Regions from separate parts of the Rhizobium sp. NLR22b genome, predicted to be linked through region 2. Evidence: riboswitches for the same ligand, from Rfam matches in the RefSeq annotation. Region 2 holds a riboswitch; the other holds the start of a gene.

Region 1 (4,976 bases), on a different contig from region 2:
AAGGGCGTGCTCGCCTTCACCATCGATCAGGGCAAGTTCGCCCAGCCCTATCAGGGTATTGTCGCGCTCGACGGCACCTCGCTCGAGGAGATCGCCGGCGTCTATTTCCGCCAGTCGGAGCAGATCCCGACGCGGGTGCGCCTGGCTGCGGCCGAACTCTTCGACCGTGACGATGCCGGCAAGCCGCGCCACCGCTGGCGGGCAGGCGGCCTCGTTGCCCAGTTCCTGCCGGAGGCGCCGGAGCGCATGCGCCAGCCCGATCTCCACGGCGGCGACGGCGATAACGGCGACCGTCCGCATGGCGAGGATGACGCCTGGACCGAAGCCCGCTCGCTGGTCGAGACCATCGATGCCGACGAGTTGACCGATCCGCAGGTCGGCACCGAACGCCTCTTGTTCCGCCTGTTCCACGAGCGCGGCGTGCGCGTCTTCGAGCCCCGCGCCGTCTTCGACCGCTGCAGCTGTTCGCGGGAAAAGATCGGCAACGTGCTGAAGGGTTTCACCGCCGAGGAGATCGAGGCCAGCCAGGAAAACGGCGAGATATCCGTCACCTGCGAATTCTGCTCGACCACCTACCGCTTCCAAGCAGCCGAGCTTCAGCCGGCGGAATAGGCTCAGTTAGCATTGAGAGCTGCCCCTCTCCCCGCTCGCGGGGAGAGGGGACGTGCCCTGCGAGAGGTCGGTGGGGATAGATCGATCGCGGCATGGTCCCTTCGCCCCGTTTACGGGGAGAAGGTGCCGGCAGGCGAATGAGGGGCGGGGTCTCGGCAATCTCTTGAGCGGGAGGAACTTGCCCTCAATTCAGCACGCGCAGCAGCCCCGGCGAGTCAAGCGAGAAGGCGGGGATGTCGACGTCGAACAGCTCGCCTTCATCCGTTTCCATTTGATAGTGGCCGAACATCAGGCCTGAGGGCGTGTCGAGCGGGCAGCCGGAGGAATATTCGTAGGTGTCGCCGGGGCTGAGCCGCGGCTGCTCGCCGACGACGCCGGGGCCGGTCACTTCGTCCACCTGTCCGTTCTGATCGGTGATGTTCCAGTAGCGGTTGATGAGGCGAACGGCGACGCCGGAATTGTTGCTGATGACAATCCGGTAACCCCAGACATAGCGGTCGTCCTCCGGATCGGATTGCTCCTCCAGATAGAACGGTTCGACCACGACTTCGATATCTCTTGTGAGGGCGCGATACATGCCTTGCACCATAGTCAAGATATGTTACCCGTATCTTATAAGAGGCCCGGTCCGTCAAGAAACGGAACGTTGATCAGCGGTCAAATAGTGATGATCATATGGTTTTCGATCATTAAGCCTAATCGTCAGCCTTAATTTTACTTCGCAACGCCGGCGCGGCTGAACTTGTTCCCGCGGATCGGCGGCCGGCTCCACATTGAAATCCGGCCGCTATTCCAGTCGATCAAGCCGATACCTTGGAAAGCGCCTGCGCGAAATCCTCGATCAGGTCGTCCGTGTCCTCGATGCCGGCCGAAAGCCGCACCGTACCCGCAGAAATGCCGAGTTCGGCGCGCGCCTCTTCCGTCAGGTTCTTGTGCGTGGTCGTTGCCGGATGGGTGATCAGGCTTTTGCTGTCGCCGAGATTGTTGGAGATCTTGATGATCTCAAGCGCATTCTGCAATGCGAAGGCCGCCTCCTTGCCGCCCTTCAGCTCGAAGCAGACGAGCGTCGAGCCGCCGGTCATCTGCTTGGCGATGATGTCGGCCTGCGGATGATCCTTGCGGCCGGGATAGATCACCTTGGCGACCTTGCCTTGCTCGGCCAGGAAATCGGCGATCTTCGCCGCATTCTCGGTCTGCTGGCGCACGCGCAGCGGCAGCGTCTCGATACCCTTCAGGAGCGTCCAGGCATTGAACGGCGACATGGCCGGGCCGGTATGGCGGAAATAGTCGTGCAGGTTCTCGTCGATCCATGCCTTGTCGGCGAGCACCACGCCGCCGAGACAGCGGCCCTGGCCGTCAATATGCTTGGTGGCGGAATAGACGACGATATGGGCGCCGAGCTCCAAGGGCTTCTGGAAGAGCGGGGTCGCAAAGACGTTGTCGACGATCAGCTTGGCGCCGACCTGGTTGGCGAGCCTGGCGACGCCTGCAATATCGACCACTTCGAGCGTCGGATTGGTCGGGCTTTCCAGGAAGAACACCTTGGTGTTCGGGCGGATCGCCTTTTCCCAGTTGGCGAGATCTCGGCCGTCGACCAGCGTGCACTCGACGCCGTATTTCGGCGCCAGCGTTTCTACGACCCAGCGGCAGGAGCCGAACAGGGCGCGGGCGGCGACGATATGGTCGCCTGCCTTGACCTGGCAGAGGACGGCGGCAGTGACGGCCGCCATGCCGGAGGCGGTGGCGCGGGCATCTTCGGCGCCTTCCAATGCGCACATGCGCTTTTCGAACATGTCGTTCGTCGGGCTGCCGTAGCGGGCGTAGATGAAGCCGTCCGTTTCGCCCTTGAAGCGGGCTTCGGCCGCTTCCGACGTGTCATAGACGAAACCCTGGGTGAGATAGATTGCTTCCGACGTTTCGCCATATTGCGAACGCAGCGTGCCGCCATGGACGAGTTGGGTTGCCGGGCGCCAGGTCTTGCTCATGCCATCACCTTCACATAACAAAAAAACCGGCCGCAAAAGCAGACCGGTTTCAACCCGGTCTTTTTAGCCACTTGTTTAACGTGGCTGCAAGCCGACCGGCCAAATCACCACGGGATAATTCTGCAATACTGCTGTTGGCGGCTTGCGTCAATTCCCCGAGTTTGGTTTTGTCGGCGGCAAAATGATGGATGGGGCATGATGGCTCGCGAAACTGGAATTCTGGCGGATCGCGCGATTGCGGCGCTGTTCGAAACGGGGCGTCTGAACTCCGAGCGGGAGCTCGACCGCGATCAGATCCAGCCGGCAAGTCTCGACCTGCGCTTGGGAAGCAAGGCGTTTCGTGTGCGTGCCTCCTTCATGCCCGGTCCCTCGCATCTGGTCTCGGACAAGCTCGATCGGCTGAGCCTGCACGTGATCGACCTGTCCCAGGGTGCGGTGCTCGAAACCGGCTGCGTCTATATCGTGCCGCTGATGGAAAGCCTGGCGCTGCCGGCCGACATGTCGGCTTCGGCCAATCCGAAGAGCTCGACCGGCAGGCTCGATATATTCACCCGCGTCATCACCGACTACGCCCAGGAATTCGACAAGATCCCGGCAGGTTATTCCGGCCCGCTCTATCTCGAAATCAGCCCGCGCACCTTCCCGATCGTCGTGCGCCGCGGCTCGCGTCTGTCGCAGATCCGCTTCCGCGTCGGCCAGTCCGTGCTCGGCGAGCCGGAACTTTTGAAGCTGCATGAAAGCGAGACGCTGGTTGCCAGCAAGCAGCCGAACGTGTCGGGCGGCGGCATCGCGCTGTCGATCGATCTCACCGGCGACAAGGACGGCCTGATCGGCTATCGCGGCAAACACCACACCGCCGTCGTCGATGTCGACGAGAAGGATCAGCACGACATCTTCGATTTCTGGGAGCCGCTCTATAGCCGCGGCCGCAACGAGCTGATCCTTGATCCCGACGAATTCTATATCCTTGTCTCGCGTGAGGCCGTGCATGTGCCGCCGGATTATGCCGCCGAAATGACTCCCTTCGATCCGCTGGTCGGCGAATTCCGTGTCCACTATGCCGGCTTCTTCGATCCGGGCTTCGGCCATGCGCCGGCAGGCGGGCGCGGCAGCCGCGCCGTACTCGAAGTGCGCAGCCACGAAGTGCCCTTCATCCTCGAAGACGGCCAGATCGTTGGCCGCCTGGTCTACGAGCACATGCAGGAAAAACCGGCCAGCCTCTACGGCTCCGGCCTCGGCTCCAACTACCAGGCCCAGGGCCTCAAGCTTTCCAAACATTTCCGCATCTGACGCCGGCCTGACGGGCGGCGACTTGACAGCGGCCCCCATCTGTTGGAAATCTCAGCGCATCGCGGGTGTAGCTCAATGGTAGAGCAGCAGCTTCCCAAGCTGAATACGAGGGTTCGATTCCCTTCACCCGCTCCACTTCCCTCAGTGGCGCTGTGAAACTTAGTCCCGGAAAAACCGGATCGGCTTGTATCGCCGGTGCGCGATGATCAGGCTTCGGTCAGGCTGGATGATGTAGGTCTCCTCCACCTGCTGGCCATACTGGTCGATGAAATCATGCGGGAAGCTCGATCCGGGCGGGGATTTGGTGAGCTTGGTGCGCGGCTGGCCGGTATAGGTGATGCTGCCCGGGATGGGCTCCAGCCCCGGGCCGGCGTATGTCGTGGTGTTGCACCCCCCAAGAGCGAGAGTGCCGATGAGGCCGATGATCGCGGATTTCATGTCTATCCCCTCCGAAGCTCCGAACGTTCCAATCTTACTCTGGATTGGCTCCAACTCATTGCGCAAACGCGCGGCGGCTGGTCGTTTTATTGCACGGCGCCTGGAAACATTCTTGTCGAGGCCGGCTGGCGGCCGGACTAGACGGCCCCGCAAAAAGTAAGGATGGCCGCTGCTTGCCTCTACCCGCCTGCCGGTCATCTCCGCGTTCTGAGCGGAGAAGGGGAGGTGCCGCACCCTCTCCGTCCCTCATCGCAGGACACGTTCCCCGCGAGCGGGAGAGGGATAGGATGAGTGGCAGGCGTCAGTTCCACAGGCGTCAGTCTTGCTAGAGGTCGCGGAGCTTCTGCTTAGAATTCCGTCCAATCGCCATCCTGGCTCTTCGGCGTGCTGCCTGCGCCGAAGGCGTTGGCGAGTGTCTGGCCAAGCGCGCGCGCCGGTGAGGCGGCCGGCCGGGCGGTGCCTTCGCCAGCGATGCGGATCGATGTCTTGGCTGCCGTGCGTACCGTGGCTCGCGGTGCAGCGGAGTGCGGTGCTGCAGTCGGTGGTCGGGACGATGTCATCGGTGCTGCTGCGGCAAAGGCGCCGGTGCCGGTCAGACGGAACTGGCCGAGCAGCATGTTGAGCGCCGATGCTTCGCTGGCGAGGCTGTGG
Region 2 (4,976 bases):
GCGGCTATACGGACATGTTGGCGCAGCGCAAGGGCGCTCTCGAAGAGCGCAGGAAAGCCGAGAAAGCGGCGGAGAAACCGAAGACCCAGGAGACAACAGCTTCCGGCGCAGCCTCGAAGGGCAAGCTTTCCTTCAAGCAGAAATTCGCGCTGGACAATCTGCCGAAGGAAATGGCCAAGGCCGAGGCCGAGATCGCCAAGCGCGAACTTGTCATGGCCGATCCCAATCTCTTCACGCGCGACCCCGTTGCCTTCAACCGCCTTGCAGGCGAGATGGAGAAGCTGCGAGTCAGCCTGACCAAGATGGAAGAGGAATGGCTGGAGCTCGAAATGCTGCGGGAAGAACTGGAGGGCTGAGACTCTCGCACTCAGCCGCTTGCGTCACGTTGTAGGCAGGGGTCCTGCCGATAAGGGGGCGTCCTAAAGCGCCGGCGCGGGGACGGCGGCTGCGCCGGCACTGGCGCTGGCGCCGGTGGTCTGGGCGACCTGCTGCTGCGGCTCTTCGGATCTCGAGGGCAGAGCCTGCAGATGCAGCACCCGGGGCTGCAACGCCTCCAGATAAGTTTCAGAGCGGCCGATATAGATCATGCCGATTTCGGGCATCGAAGTCAGCACGCTGCACATCGTTACCTGCCATTCCGGCTCCATGCCCTCGAGCACTTCGTCGAAGATGATCCAGCGCGGGCGCACCAGCAGCAGGCGCGCGAAGCCGATCGCCTTCTGTTCATCGCCGTCGAGCAGCTTGTCCCAGCGGGCGCGGGTATCGAGCCTTGCGATCAGAGAGTGCAGGTCGGCCTTTTCAAGGGCCGCCTCGACCGCAGCTTGCTCGTAGGCATCGGCGTTTTCGGGGAAGGCCAACGCCTCGCGCAACGTGCCGCCCGGAATATAGGCGATTTGCGGAACGAACAGCATGTCGTCGATCGGCGGCAGACCCATCGTGCCGCTGCCGCACGGCCAGAGCCCGGCCAAGGCCTGGAACAGCAGCTTGCGGTTGACGCTATGATCGCCGTTGATCATGATTTTTTCGCCGGCCTTGATCACGATATCGGTTTCTCGCAGGCGAAAACCGCCGCATTCCTCGATGTCTTCGCCGATCTTGGCATTGATCACCACATCCTTCAGCGTCAGCCTGTCGGCGGCGGTGTCTTCATAGGCAATGCTGCCCTTCACGCCAAAGCCCTCGTCCATGTCGAGCAACGCCTGGCGGAAGTCGGTGACGCGCATCAGCGTGGCACGCCATTCGGCGATCGGGCCGAAATTGGCGACATACCAGCGCAACGCCGTATTGACCTGGTTGAAGGCGCCGACCGACATCATCAGCTGGCCGAGGGTGAGGCCGCCGGAAAAATAGGCGGGTGCGGCAACGATGATCGGAATGACGATCACCAGCCAGCCGTAGCCGGCCGAAACCCAGGTGAGATTGGTATTGGCCATGGCGAGCCGCTTGACGACCCTAAGTACCGAACTGATGTCGGTATTGATACGCCGGCGTTCGTTCTCCTCGCCGCGGGCGACGGTGATCGCCGGCATGTTCTCGTTGGCATGCATCAGCGTGAAACGAAGCTCGGCCTCCTTCGAGAACCGGTCGGCATTGAGCTTGACCAGCTTGCGGCCGACGACCTGGCTCAACACCGAGGCGGAAGCTGCATAGAAAATCGCCGCCCAGACCATATAGCCCGGTATGGAGAAGCTGTGGCCGCTGATGTGGAAGATGAAGCCGCTCGAAAGCTCCCAGAGCACGCCGATGAAGCTCACCAGAAGAATGGTCGATTGCAGCAGGCCGAGGACGAGCCCGGTCGTGCTTTCGGCAAGGTTGCGGGAATCCTCGTGCAGGCGCTGATCCGGATTGACGCCGATCAGGCCGCTGGAGGCGAGCCGCAGCGCCCGCTTTCGCTTCAGCCACTGGTCGACGAGATCGCGTGACAGGCCTTCGCGCATATAAAGCGCGGTCATCTGGTTCAGCCAAGCCTGCAACACGTTGAGCAGCAGCAGCGTGCCGGCGATCATCGCGAAGATTTCGAGCTGGTGGAAGAATTCGCCGAGGTCGCGGCGCTCGAGCGAATCGTAGAAAGGGGCGTTCCACTCATTGAGAATAACCTGGCCATAGGCCGTCGCCAGGATGACGAGGATCAGCACGGTCGCCAGAAACAGCACCTTGCCGCGAACTTGCGAATTCCAGAATGCTGAGAACATCACACCGAGGCGATATGTCAGGCTGAAATCATACCCTACCCTATCCTGCTTCCGGATGCCTGGCCTCCCTTCGATCTTGTCTGCCATCACGCTTTTCCAACACCGCCCATACTGTCATTATTAACATGGTGGCGTTACCGGTCTATCAACAGATTCTATCAGTCATTAAAGTGTGATGATTCTTGACGGGCCACTCCCGCATGCATTCGGAGTTGATTCGCGGCTCAACTGGGACTAATTAAGGCACTCCGTGGTGATTTGGCCGGCCGGCTTGCAGCCACGTTAAAAAAGTCGCTAAAGGGCCGCGTGCGGACCGGTAGCGATTTTTTCGCCGCCGGTTTTTTATTTTTGATCGAGTTGACCGCAATGCCCATCAAGATCCCCGATACGCTGCCCGCCTTCGAAACCCTGGTTCAGGAAGGCGTGCGGGTGCTGACCGAGACGATGGCGATCCGTCAGGATATAAGACCGTTGCAGATCGGCCTGCTCAACCTGATGCCGAACAAGATCAAGACCGAACTGCAGATGGCCCGTCTCGTCGGCGCTTCGCCGCTGCAGGTGGAGCTGTCACTCATCCGCATCGGCGGCCACAAGGCAAAGAACACATCCGAAGATCACCTGCTCGCCTTCTACCAGACCTGGGAAGAGGTGAAGCAGCGCAAGTTCGACGGCTTCATCATCACCGGAGCCCCGATCGAGCTCCTCCCCTATGAGGACGTTACCTATTGGGCAGAAATGCAGGAGATCTTCAATTGGACGGAGACCAACGTCCATTCGACGATGAACGTCTGCTGGGGCGCGATGGCGGCGATCTATCACTTCCACGGCGTTCCGAAATACGAGCTGAAGGAAAAGGCCTTCGGCGTCTACCGGCACCGGAACCTGAAGCCTTCCTCCATCTATCTGAACGGCTTTTCCGACAACTTCGAGGTGCCGGTGTCGCGCTGGACCGAGGTGCGCCGCGCCGACATCGAGAAATGCGAAAGCCTGGAAATTCTGATGGAATCGAGCGAGATGGGCGTCTGCCTCGTGCATGAGAAAAGGGGCCGGCGGCTCTACATGTTCAATCATGTCGAATATGATTCCACCTCACTTTCGGACGAGTATTTCCGCGATGTGGATGCCGGCGTGCCGATCAAGATGCCGCACAATTACTTCCCGCATAATGATCCGGCACTTGCGCCTCAGAACCGCTGGCGCAGCCACGCGCACCTCTTGTTCGGCAACTGGATCAACGAGATTTACCAGACGACGCCCTATGACGTCGAAGAGATCGGCATGGATCTTTAATGGAATTTCTTTCTGACCTGCCTGGTTGCGGTTTGGAACAAATGCGGGCAGGTTCCGGTCCGGAACCCTATAGCGCCGCGCGTTTTTATCGGACGCGCAAAGGAACGGACAGTCGATCATGTCGGATAAGTTGGAGCGGGAAGTTTTTGGGCAGACGAAGGCGGGCGAGACCGTCTATCGCGTCGTCATCAGGGGCGGCGGCCTAACGGCCAAGATCATCACCTGGGGTGCGGTCATCCAGGATCTGCGCCTTGAGGGTCATGAGGCGCCGCTGCAACTCGGCTTCGAGGATTTCGACAGCTATCCTCTCTACTCGGCCTATTTCGGCGCGACGCCCGGCCGCTGCGCCAACCGTGTCGGCGGCGGCGCCTTTACGCTCGACGGCAAGGACTATCAGCTCGAGCCGAATGAAAACGGCGTCACACATCTGCACGGCGGCAGCGACAATATCGGCAAGCGCAACTGGACGATCGTCGAGCATGCGGTCGACCGCCTGGTGATGAAGATCGTCGATCCGGACGGCCGTGCCGGTTATCCCGGCAACTGCACCATTCAGGCGACGTTCCGGGTGCACGGCAATGGTGAACTGTCGATCACCTATGAATCGACCAGCGATCAGCCGACGCTCGCCAATGTCTGCCAGCACGCCTATTTCAATCTCGACGGCCGCGATGATGCACTGGGCCACGACATCATGATCGCCGCCGATCACTATCTGCCGACCGACGAGAAGCAGGTGCCGACCGGCGAAATCCGGCCCGTTGCCGGAACCGAATTCGATTTCCGCGAGATGGCCCCGATGAAGCGTTTCGTCGGCAGTGAACAGGTATTGTACGACCACAATTTCTGCCTGTCCCGCGAACGCACCGCCAAGCGGACCGTGGCACTCGCCCGCAGCCTCTATTCCGGCGTGTCGCTGGAAGTGCGCAGCACCGAGCCGGGCGTACAGTTCTATGCCGGCTTCAAGCTCAACACTGGGGCTCCCGGCCTCGGCGGGCGCAAATATGGTCCGTTCGCCGGCTTCTGCCTGGAGACACAGATCTGGCCGGATGCGATCAACCATGAGGGCTTCCCGAATGCGGTCCTGCGTCCAGGCGAAGTGCTACGCCAGGAAACGGACTACATCTTCACCAAGAGCTGAAGCGTTCTAAAGCGCGTCACGATCTTTCAGATTCGCTCCTCGCGCTTTAGGTTTTTGTTTACGCAAGTCGGTATCGCAAAACCGCCGCACACGTTTGCGCGGACATGCTCTGAGACGTACGGCTGTCAAATTTGACCGTTATTGAACCCTCTTCGGATTGCCGGAGAGGGTTTTTTCTTCTGCCCCTCAGATTCAGGCTTGCCGATTGGTTCTATATAGGTTCTATTGTGTGTCCATGGATAGAACCAGTCTAGTAGCTGAACTCAATAGACGCAGCCTGCGCGACGACGCGCTGACCGGCCCACTCTACAAGCGGCTGGCGCAGGTGCTGACCAGCCTCATTCAGGAAGGCT

Evidence for each region. A riboswitch is a leader RNA that binds a small molecule or an ion and turns the genes downstream of it on or off. The one in region 2 is predicted to bind S-adenosylmethionine.
Region 1: another riboswitch for S-adenosylmethionine. It lies ahead of HJC00_RS02365 (O-succinylhomoserine sulfhydrylase); the one in region 2 lies ahead of metA (homoserine O-succinyltransferase).

The regions. Positions count from the first base shown of each region.
Region 1 covers NZ_JABDWM010000001.1:498,360-503,335, reverse strand. The annotation lists gene HJC00_RS02375 (Hsp33 family molecular chaperone) at 1-612, shown strand, start outside; gene apaG (Co2+/Mg2+ efflux protein ApaG) at 797-1,189, opposite strand; gene HJC00_RS02365 (O-succinylhomoserine sulfhydrylase) at 1,413-2,597, opposite strand; SAM riboswitch at 2,640-2,718, opposite strand; gene HJC00_RS02360 (2'-deoxycytidine 5'-triphosphate deaminase) at 2,793-3,887, shown strand; tRNA gene HJC00_RS02355 (tRNA-Gly) at 3,949-4,022, shown strand; gene HJC00_RS02350 (hypothetical protein) at 4,047-4,325, opposite strand; partial or broken gene HJC00_RS02345 (VOC family protein) at 4,386-4,466, shown strand; gene HJC00_RS02340 (methyl-accepting chemotaxis protein) at 4,673-4,976, opposite strand, start outside.
Region 2 covers NZ_JABDWM010000004.1:190,304-195,279, forward strand. The annotation lists gene HJC00_RS08945 (ABC-F family ATP-binding cassette domain-containing protein) at 1-356, shown strand, start outside; gene HJC00_RS08950 (ABC transporter ATP-binding protein/permease) at 420-2,279, opposite strand; SAM riboswitch at 2,433-2,510, shown strand; gene metA (homoserine O-succinyltransferase) at 2,559-3,482, shown strand; gene HJC00_RS08960 (aldose epimerase family protein) at 3,601-4,623, shown strand; gene HJC00_RS08965 (GntR family transcriptional regulator) at 4,859-4,976, shown strand, end outside.